Regions from separate parts of the Mesorhizobium sp. WSM4989 genome, predicted to be linked through region 1. Evidence: predicted binding sites of a transcription regulator. Region 1 holds the regulator's gene; the other holds the start of a gene.
The links. The regulator LexA, encoded in region 1, represses DNA repair genes until DNA is damaged. The targets are predictions, from matches to a motif close to TGTTCNNNNTGTGTTCNG.

Region 1 (5,591 bases):
CCGGCCGGGTGCTGGCCGACCCCGTGGTGGCTCTGCGCACCCAGCCGCCCTTCAATGCGTCGGCGATGGACGGCTATGCCGTGCGGGCCGCCGACGTAGCCTCGGCGCCGGCGCGGCTCTCCGTGATCGGCATGGCGCCCGCCGGGCGTGGCTTCACCGGCTCTGTCGGCAAGGGCGAGGCCGTGCGCATCTTCACCGGCGCGCCGCTCCCCGAAGGCGCCGATACCATCGTTATCCAGGAGAATGTCCGCGATCTCGGCGGCGGCGGCATCGAAGTGACCGAGCCGACCGTGGAGGGACGAAACGTCCGTCGCCGCGGCCTCGACTTCTGCGCGGGCGACCTGCTCCTCGAAAAAGGCCGCCAGCTCGATCCGGCGGCGCTTTCGCTGGCGGCATCGGCCAACCATCCGAGTCTCAACGTGGTGCGGCAGCCGCTGCTCGCCATCATCGCCACCGGCGATGAATTGCTGCCGCCGGGCAGCGCGCTCGGCCCCGACCAGATCATCTCGTCGAATGCCTGTGGCGTCACAGCTACGGCCCAGTCGGTCGGCGCGCGCGCGCTCGACCTCGGCATTGCCGCCGACCGCAAGGACGCGATCGCGGCCCTGGTCAAGAAGGCGGTCAAGGCCGGCGCCGACGTCATCGTCACGCTTGGCGGCGCCTCCGTCGGCGACCACGACTTGATCCATGACGTGCTGACCGGCGAAGGCATGCAGCTCGACTTCTGGAAGATCGCCATGCGTCCCGGCAAGCCGCTGATGTTTGGCCGGCTCGGCGACATTCGCTGCATCGGCCTGCCCGGCAATCCGGTCGCAAGCCTGGTCTGCTCGCAGCTGTTCCTGAAGCCGCTTCTGGCGCGGCTGGGCGGCCGGTCCTGCCGTCAGGAAATCCGCACGGCCCGGTTAGGCGTCGCAATGCACGCCAACGATCTCAGGCAGGACTATGTGCGCGCCGTGGTCCGCGAAGATGCGGGGGGGTTGATCGCAACACCGTTCGGCACCCAGGATTCCTCGATGTTGAGGATGCTCGCCGATGCCAATGGCCTGATCGTGCGCCAACCCTTCGCACCGGCGGCTGAAGCCGGCGAGGAATGCACCGTTCTGATGTTACGCTGAACAAAACGTCAACACATTCACTAAACTTTAAACGGTTGCGGAACACAACTGGAACAGATAGTGTTTGTTCTGGGTTTGTTTTTCTGATTCTGGTTTCAGAACCCATGGGGGCCGCCATGCTGACGCGCAAACAACATGAACTGCTGATGTTCATCCATGAACGGCTCAAGGAAAGCGGCATTCCGCCGTCTTTCGATGAGATGAAGGAAGCGCTCGACCTTGCCTCGAAATCGGGCATCCACCGCCTGATCACGGCGCTGGAGGAGCGCGGTTTCATTCGCCGGCTTCCGAACCGGGCGCGTGCCCTTGAAGTGCTGCGCCTACCTGACTCGATCGCGCCCGGCCTCAATGCGGCGAAGAAGTTCTCGCCGAGCGTCATCCAGGGCGGCCAAGGCAATCTCGGCCGCCAGATCAAACCCGCGGCGCCCGCCCGCACGCCGACGCCCAGCAATGACGACGACGCCGTTTCAGCCGTCTCCATCCCGGTGATGGGTCGCATTGCCGCCGGCGTGCCGATCGACGCCATCCAGCACCAGACGCATTCGATCACAGTGCCGCCGGACATGATCGCGGGCGGCGAGCACTACGCGCTCGAGGTCAAAGGCGATTCGATGATCGAGGCCGGCATCTTCGACGGCGACACGGTCATCATCCGCAACGCCAGCACTGCGAGCCCCGGGGAGATCGTCGTGGCGCTGGTCGATGACGAGGAGGCGACGCTGAAGCGCTTCCGCCGCAAGGGCGCCTCCATCGCGCTCGAGGCTGCCAATCCGGCCTATGAGACGCGCATCTTCGGTCCCGATCGCGTCAAGGTTCAGGGCAAGCTCGTCGGGCTCATCCGCCGCTACTGAGGGGGCTGTGGCTTGGCCTCCGGCTTCTCGGGCTTCTTGTAAGGCGCCAACCCCCTCGCCTCACGCGAGTAGCGCCGCTGTTCGTGCCAAGGGCGGTACGGTTTTTCGACGGCGTATTGAATGGTTGCTCGCGCCGTCGCCGATTGCGGATCGAAGAAGACGGCGGCACTGCCGTCGCGCGCGAGCTGCCGCTTGGTGACGACGAGGATACGTGGATCGTGGCAGGGATTGTAGGCCGTGGCGTCGTTGATGACGATGAGGTCTGCGAAGTCGCAGGCAGGCCGGGCAGCTTCGCGGTTCTCGGCGAGCGCGACGATCGCGCCTGATGGATGCCGGCCAATGCAGAGATCGCCCGTGCAGTAAAAGGGCGATCCAGGCGGCAGGTCGACCGGATCGGCCAAGTCCAGCGTGCCCTTGGCGAATGTCTCCGGCGGCACGATCGTTTCGGCCTTGAGCGCACGTTTCCAGTTATCGGTGGTGAACTCGTTGGAGCGGGCGCGATTGATGGCGAGTTCGCCGCCGCCGATCGGAATCGCCACCAGATGCGCGTCCTCCGAGATCAGCAGGTCCGGCGTGCGCACCTGCGGGATGATCATCACGGCCGCGGCAGCGAAAGGAATTGCGGCCAGCCTGAGCCAGGTAGTCGCCATCGTGGCGATGACGAGCGCGATCGTCGCCAGCAGCACCGAATGGATCGAGATCAGGCCCACGGCATCGACCGGCGACCACTCCGAAATCCACGCCGAGATCGCGATCATCGCCGCCAGGCCCTTGCCCATCAAATAGAGGAAGGGCCCGTCGAAGCCGAACGGCATCATGACCGCGCTGGCGACGGCGAGAAACATCACGATCGTGACGATCGGCATGATCGCGAGATTGGCCAGCAGGCTGAGCGGCGAGACGCGCTGGAAATGCCAGATGGCAAACAGCGCCGTGGCACTTCCGGCAATGATCGACGTCATTGCGGCGCCACCTGCTCCGACTGCCAGTTTGTGCGACATGAACCGCAGGAACGAACGCTTGTCCGGCGGCGCTCTCACCGTGCCGGCGCGGTAGTCGGACCAGCCGGCATAGGCGCCGACAAGGGCGGCGGTTGCCGCGAACGACATCTGAAAGCTCGGGCCAACCACTTCATGCGGCGACACCAGGATGACGGCGATGGCCGAGATCGCCAAGTTGCGCATCGTCAGCGCGGCGCGGTCGAAAAGCACGGCGATCAGCATGACGGCCAGCATGATGAAGCTTCGCTCGGCGGCGACCACCACGCCGGAGATGACGAGATAGGCGGCGATCGACATAAGCGCGATTGTCGCGGCATATTTCTTCACCGGCCGGCGTGACGAAAAATCCGGGAACAGCGCAAAGGCGCCGCGCAGCAGAAGCATGACCGTGCCGGCGACCAGCGCCATGTGCAGGCCCGAAATCGAGATGATGTGATAGATGCCGGTCCGCCGCATCGCCTCGTTGATGTCCTCGGGAATGCCGGCGCGCACGCCGACGATCAGTGCGGCGGCAATCTCGCCTTCGGGTCCGCCGACGGTGCTTCTGATGTGGTCGGCAATATTTTCGCGCGCGTTCTCGATGGCCGAGGCGATGCTCGTCTGAGCGATCGGGTCGGTTGGCGGAATGACTTTCGGGTCGCCGAGGAAAAATCCGCTGCCGCCGATGCCGGAAAAATAGCTGTCGAAGGAAAAATCATAGCTTTCGGGACGGACCGGCCCGGTCGGCGGCAGAAGCCGCGCGTAACCCATCACCAGCGATCCGGCCTTCATGCCGGCCGGGATCCTGCGTGCCGAAAGCCTGACGCGATCCGGCGCGTAGCGCAGCTTTGGATGCGCGGTCGAGAGGAGATCGATGGTCAGCCTGACGCGGCCATTGGCCATTTCCTCGGCGATGACGACGCGGCCTGTCAGCCGCGTCTGGATTTCGGAGCCGAGCATCGGTGTAGCGGCGCGCCAGGTCTCGACCTTCGCGGCGACGAAGCCCAGCGCGCAAAACAGCGCCGCCATAAAGACCAGGTGTGTCTTCAGCCAGGGACGCGAAACCGCCGCGCATAGAGCCATCAGCGCCACCGCCGCCAGCGGTCTGTAAAGATCCGGCTCGGCGCTCAAGGAATAATAGAGTATCACGCCGGCGGCCAGGAACACCGGCACCAGGAGGAAGCCGATGCCGCGGTCGAGCTCGGTGGAGGCTGCCTCGGCCACACCCCGGCGAATCGCGGAAAACGAGGCACGGCGGAACCGCCTGCGGATCAAGTCGATCGCTGCCGGCGGAGGCGGCTTCACGACGGCGTCGCCGTCCGAAATCTCGGTGGCCGGACGCGGCACGGGAACCCAAACCGGTACTGCCTCAGCAGGCACGGTGTCGGCAAACAGCAGGCGCTCGCTCACGCCAGCCGTCGTCTTCTCGCCATCCTCCGCACCCCGGCCACGTCCAGCCATCGGGTCTGCCCCTTGCGCCCCAGACCTCCTATGCTACATGAACGCCCACCGCGCGAAAGTCCGCGCAATCATGCCCGCTTCAGAGCTTCTTCCGAGAGTTCCATGTCCGACAAGGTCGTCACCCGCTTTGCCCCCTCGCCCACCGGCTATCTGCACATCGGCGGGGCGCGCACGGCGCTGTTCAACTGGCTCTACGCCAGGCACACGGACGGCACGATGCTGCTGCGCATCGAGGACACTGACCGCGAGCGCTCCACCGAAGCGGCGACAGCCGCTATCCTGGACGGGCTGACCTGGCTCGGCCTCTCATGGGACGGCGAGGCCGTGTCGCAGTTCGAGCGAGCGCCGCGCCACCGTGAGGTGGCAGAGGAGCTCGTACGGCTGGGCAAGGCCTATTACAGCTATGAGACGCCTGCCGAGCTGGAGGCGATGCGCGAGGCGGCGCGGGCCAAGGGGCTGCCGCCGCGCTACAATGGCCAGTGGCGCGACCGCGACCCCTCCGAGGCGCCTCCCGGCGTCAAGGGCGCCATCCGCATCAAGGCGCCGACCGAAGGAGAGACCGTCGTGCACGACCGCGTACAGGGCGAGGTGCGATTCCCGAACAAGGACCTCGACGACTTCATCATCCTGCGCTCGGACGGCAACCCGACCTACATGCATGCCGTCGTCGTCGACGATCACGATATGGGCGTCACCCACATCATCCGCGGCGACGATCACCTGACCAACGCCGCGCGCCAGACCGTAATCTACAACGCCATGGGCTGGACCGTGCCGTCGATGTCGCACATCCCGCTGATCCATGGTGCCGACGGCGCCAAGCTGTCGAAGCGCCACGGCGCGCTCGGCGTCGAGGCTTATCGCGCCATGGGCTATCTGCCGGAGGCCCTGCTCAACTATCTGGCCAGGCTCGGCTGGAGCCACGGCGACGACGAGGTGATGTCGATCAAGGATATGATCTCCTGGTTCGACATCGCCGACGTCAACAAGGGCGCCGCCCGGTTCGACTTCGCCAAGCTCGAGGCGCTGAACGGCGTCCATATGCGCAAGATGGACGACAAGGCGCTATTTGATATTCTCGTAGCCACCCTGCCCTATCTCGAGGGTGGCCCGGCGCTTGCGGCCAAGCTCGACGACAGGCGCCAGGCACAGCTGCTTGCTGCCATGCCGGGCCTCAAGGAGCG
Region 2 (5,591 bases), 190 kb from region 1:
TATACCGGCTCGCGGCACGGCAAGGAGGTGGCGATGCCCTATTGGAGCGTTCCCGACAGCGCCTTCGACGATCCCGACGAAATGGCGGTCTGGGCGCGGCGCGCTTATGAAGCGGGGCGGCGCGCGGGCAGATAAGGCTTACAGCGCCTTCGCGATCTCCGCCGCCAGCCGCGCATTGTTTTCGACCAGCGCGATGTTGGTCTTAAGGCTGCGGCCGCCGGTGAGCTCAAAAATCTTCGACAGGAGGAACGGCGTCACGGCTTTGCCGGTGATGTTCTGCGCTTCGGCCGCCTTTTGCGCGGCCTGGATGTAGCCGTCCATCTCGGCTGCCGGGATCTCGTCGTTCTGCGGCACCGGATTGGCGACCAGTATGCCGCCGCCGAGGCCGAGCGCCTGCCGGATATGATAGAAATGCGCGATATCTTCAGGCGCATGCAACGTCAGCGGCGCGCGGAAGGGCGATTGCCTGGACCAGAAGGCTGGCATGGTCTCGCAGCCATGGCCGATGACTGGCACGCCGCGCGTCTCCAGCACTTCCAGCGTCTTTTCGATGTCGAGGATCGCCTTGGCGCCGGCCGAGACGACGACGACCGGCGTGCGCGCCAGCTCGTCGAGGTCGGCCGAGATGTCAAAACTCTTTTCGGCGCCCTTGTGGACGCCGCCGATGCCGCCGGTGGCGAAGACCTTTATGCCGGCCATGTGCGCGGCGATCATGGTGGCGGCCACGGTGGTGCCGCCGGTGCGCTTTTGGGCGACGGCAAAGCCGATATCGGCACGCGACAGCTTCATGGCGTCGCCGGTCATGGCAAGCGATTCGCGCTCGCCATCGGAAAGGCCAATCTTGATGCGTCCATCGACCACGGCGATCGTCGCCGGCACGGCGCCGCTCTCGGCGATGATCTGCTCGACCTTGGCGGCCATCGCGCCATTGTCGGGGTATGGCATACCGTGGGTAATGATGGTGCTTTCCAGCGCCACCACAGGCCGCCCGGCGGCAAGCGCCTCCGCCACTGGCGGATGAATGTCGATGAAGGAGCGGGCGGTTTCGGGCGTCATGTCCGTTCTCCACTCCGGAGAAAACACTCCGGCAAGATAGTTTGTGGCCCTATGCCACCACCCGTGCCTCGGGCACAAGGGCAAGCGCCTGGCCAAAACTGCCGGCGGTGAAAGACGGTACCGCCTCAGCGCTCTCGATGGCGAGCATCGCCGCGGCAACACCTTCGCGCAGTGCCCTCCGCAAAGGCAGCCCGCGCAGCAGCGCGGCAACCGTTGCTCCGGTCAGGGCGTCGCCGGCGCCGGTTACGTCGGCAACTCGTCGCGGGGAGGGCGGGTCGATGGCGAAGACGCCCGATTGGTCGAAGCCGAGCACCGGAGCACTGCCGGCCGTGATCACGCCTGCCGTCAAGCTCAGCCGCCTGAGTTCCCCGACAAGATCGCGGCCGGAAATATCCGCACCAGCCAGCGCCGCCGCCTCTCGGCGGTTCATGAACAGCAGCGAAAGATTGCCGAGCAGCGGCGCCAGCCGCACCACCTTGGCCGGCGAGATGGCGATGGCGAAAATCGGCCTGTCGCCGGCTTGCGCAACCAGACGCTCGAGGGCCGCCGTTGGCAGGTTCGCGTCGCAGAGGATCGCGTCTGCCTCGGCGATCGCCTCGCGCGCCTTGGCGCGGCGGATCTGCTTGGGGAAGGCGAGGTCGTAAAGGCCCATATCGGCAAAGCCGACGATCAACTCCCCCTCGCTGTCGATCAGCGCAGTGTAGCTCGGCGTCGTGCGGTCGAGGAACACCGCCGAAAGGTCGGCGATGCCGGCCTCGTCGATCGCCGATGCGACGGTCTCACCCGCCGCATCGCCGCCGCGCACCGAAAGCAGCGAGGCCGAGACGCCGCGCTTCACAATGCTGCGCAGCGCGTTGAAGACGCCGCCGCCGACATCCTCGCGCATGATGCCGGGATTGGATGCGGCGGGCACGTAAGGGCCCGAGACCTGGCCGCGCCGGTCGATATGGGCGCCGCCCAGCGCCAGGATGTTTGGGGATGTCGGCATGCCGCGGAGGTGACCTCGTTGATTGTTTGCGTGCGCACACTAGGTTTCCGCGCATCGCCCCGCAATCGGGTCGCGATTCGGGCCGCCCGGATAACGAGATCTCGCTTGGATCAGCAGCACTGGTTCACGCCATCTCTAGTGAGACAAAAATAGAACAAATCCAGATATTGTTTGTTTTCCAGTCATTTGCTGCCTCTTGCCAGATGAGAACAAAAAAGGTACAAACTGGCAGGGATCACGGATTGTCCGGCCTTCATTGACGACCAAGGGGTGATGTATCATGGCTCAGAATAGTTTGCGGCTTGTAGAGGATAAGGCAGTGGACAAATCAAAGGCTCTGGATGCGGCGCTGTCGCAAATCGAGCGTGCTTTCGGCAAGGGCTCGATCATGCGGCTCGGCGCCAATGAGCAGGTGGTCGAGATCGAAACCGTGCCGACGGGATCGCTCGGGCTGGACATCGCGCTCGGCGTTGGCGGGCTGCCGCGCGGCCGCATCATCGAAATCTACGGGCCGGAAAGCTCGGGCAAGACGACGCTGGCGCTGCACACGGTTGCGGAAGCCCAGAAGAAGGGCGGTATCTGCGCCTTCGTCGATGCCGAGCACGCGCTCGATCCGGTCTATGCGCGCAAGCTCGGCGTGGACCTCGAAAACCTCCTGATCTCGCAGCCCGACACGGGTGAGCAGGCGCTGGAGATCTGCGACACGCTGGTGCGCTCCGGCGCAATCGACGTTCTGGTGGTCGATTCGGTGGCGGCGCTGACGCCGCGCGCCGAAATCGAGGGCGAGATGGGCGACGCGCTGCCCGGCCTGCAGGCCCGCTTGATGAGCCAGGCGCTGCGCAAGCTGACCGCGTCAATCTCGCGCTCCAACACCATGGTCATCTTCATCAACCAGATCCGTATGAAGATCGGCGTCATGTTCGGCTCGCCGGAAACCACGACCGGCGGCAACGCGCTGAAATTCTACGCCTCGGTGCGCCTCGACATCCGCCGCATCGGCTCGGTCAAGGATCGCGACGAAGTGGTCGGCAACCAGACCCGCGTCAAGGTGGTGAAGAACAAGCTGGCTCCGCCCTTCAAGGTGGTCGAGTTCGACATCATGTATGGCGAGGGCGTGTCGAAGACCGGCGAGCTCGTCGATCTCGGGGTCAAGGCCGGCGTGGTCGAGAAGTCGGGCGCCTGGTTCTCCTACAATTCGCAGCGTCTCGGTCAGGGCCGTGAGAACGCCAAGCTTTTCCTGCGCGACAATCCGGACACGGCGCGCGAGATCGAGCTGGCGCTGAGGCAGAATGCCGGGCTGATCGCCGAAAAATTCCTCGAGAACGGCGGCTCCGAAGGCGGTGGTGACGACAGCTTCGAGGACGAGGCTGGCGCGATGTAGGCACTGCCGGAGTTCGGCCATATTCCGGATCCATTATCTAAAGCTGATGTAATCGAGTTCCCTAGTGCTGCGTTCGAACCGCCGGCCTTCGTGCCGGCGGTTTACGTTTGGGGGCGAGGGCACAGGCCGCCCAGCCGGAGGATTGGCCTTGGTTCCGTGTTTCTGGACAGGGTCAAGAGCTACGGCTAAAAGGCCAATCTATCTTCTGACACACGAAAGCCCATTTGCCGCCGGCCTGGCCGGCGGTTTTCGCGAAAAGGCAGTATCCATGAGTGGCGTGAACGAGATCCGGTCGACATTCCTCGACTACTTCCGCAAGGAGGGTCATGAGATCGTTGCCTCCAGCCCGCTGGTGCCGCGCAACGATCCGACGCTGATGTTCACCAACGCCGGCATGGTGCAATTCAAGAACGTGTTCACCGGCCTGGAGAAGCGGTCCTATTCGCGCGCCGCGACCGCGCAGAAGAGCGTGCGCGCCGGCGGCAAGCACAACGATCTCGACAATGTCGGCTACACCGCGCGCCATCTCACCTTTTTCGAGATGCTCGGCAATTTCTCGTTCGGCGATTATTTCAAGGAGCGCGCGATCGAGCTTGCCTGGAACCTGATCACCAAGGAATTCGGCCTGCCGAAGGACAAGCTTCTGGTCACCGTCTATCACACCGATGACGAGGCGGCCGGCTACTGGAAGAAGATCGCCGGCTTCTCAGACGATCACATCATCCGCATTCCGACCTCTGACAATTTCTGGGCGATGGGCGACACCGGTCCCTGCGGTCCGTGCTCGGAGATATTCATCGATCGCGGCGAGCATATCTGGGGCGGTCCGCCCGGCAGCCCGGAGGAGGACGGCGACCGGTTCCTCGAATTCTGGAACCTGGTGTTCATGCAATATGAGCAGGTGACGAAAGACGAGCGCATCGACCTGCCGCGCCCGTCGATCGACACCGGCATGGGCCTGGAGCGCATGGCTTCGATCCTTCAGGGAGTGGAGAGCGTCTTTGAGACCGACCTGTTCCGGCATTTGATCGAGGCGGCATGCTCGGCGCTAGGGCACGGTCACAACCAGGAGAACGCAGCATCCTTCCGCGTGATCGCGGATCATTTGCGCTCGTCATCCTTCCTGGTGGCCGACGGCGTGCTGCCCTCCAATGAAGGCCGCGGCTATGTGCTGCGTCGCATCATGCGTCGCGCCATGCGCCACGCGCAGCTGCTCGGCGCCAAGGAGCCGCTGATGTGGAAGCTGGTGCCCGCGCTGGTGCGCGAGATGGGCCAGGCCTATCCGGAACTGGTGCGTGGCGAAGCGCTGATCACAGAGACGCTGAAGCTCGAGGAGACGCGCTTCCGCAAGACGCTGGTCCGCGGTCTCGGCCTGCTTTCGGAGGCGACGGAACAGCTGCACGCCGGCGACATGCTGGATGGCGAGACGGCCTTCAAACTCTACGACACCTATGGCTTCCCGCTCGACCTGACGCAGGATGCGCTGCGCCAACGCGACATCTCGGTCGATCTTGCCGGCTTCACCGCTGCGATGGAGCGGCAGAAGGCGGAAGCGCGCGCGCACTGGGCGGGGTCGGGCGAAGCGGCGACCGAGACGGTCTGGTTCCCGGTGCGCGAGCAGACCGGCGCCACCGATTTCCTCGGTTACGAGACGGAAGAGGCGGAAGGCCTGATCCAGGCCTTGGTCAAGGATGGCAAGATCGTCGACAGCGCCGGGCAGGGCGACGCGGTTGCCGTCGTCGTCAACCAGACGCCGTTCTATGGCGAATCCGGTGGCCAGATGGGCGATACCGGCATGATGTCCGGCGACGGCTTCTCGATCGAGGTCACCGACACGCAAAAGAAGGCCGACGGGCTCTTCGTGCATTTGGGCAAGGTGACGGGCGGTACGATCAAGACCGGCGCTGCCGTGGAGCTAAAGGTCGATCACGCGCGCCGTTCGAAGCTGCGCGCCAATCACTCCGCGACGCATCTCATCCACGAGGCGCTGCGTGAGGTGCTGGGCACCCATGTCGCGCAGAAGGGTTCGCTGGTCGCGCCTGATCGCCTCCGCTTCGACATCTCGCACAACAAGCCGATCTCGGCCGAGGAGATCGAGGATGTCGAGCGCATGGCCAACGAGATCGTTGTGCAGAACAGTCCGGTGACGACGCGGCTGATGTCGGT

Region 2: recA (recombinase RecA) is a predicted target of LexA. The motif match lies at 2,250-2,267, and genes of this name have one in related genera.

Annotation. Positions count from the first base shown of each region.
Region 1 covers NZ_JARTVN010000002.1:1,942,531-1,948,121, reverse strand. Annotated here, with positions in the region: gene glp (gephyrin-like molybdotransferase Glp) at 1-1,115, shown strand, start outside; gene lexA (transcriptional repressor LexA) at 1,232-1,966, shown strand; gene P9217_RS22160 (ComEC/Rec2 family competence protein) at 1,960-4,407, opposite strand; gene gltX (glutamate--tRNA ligase) at 4,510-5,591, shown strand, end outside.
Region 2 covers NZ_JARTVN010000002.1:1,754,487-1,760,077, forward strand. Annotated here, with positions in the region: gene P9217_RS21175 (TfoX/Sxy family protein) at 1-135, shown strand, start outside; gene P9217_RS21180 (pseudouridine-5'-phosphate glycosidase) at 139-1,056, opposite strand; gene P9217_RS21185 (carbohydrate kinase family protein) at 1,106-2,044, opposite strand; gene recA (recombinase RecA) at 2,325-3,425, shown strand; gene alaS (alanine--tRNA ligase) at 3,694-5,591, shown strand, end outside.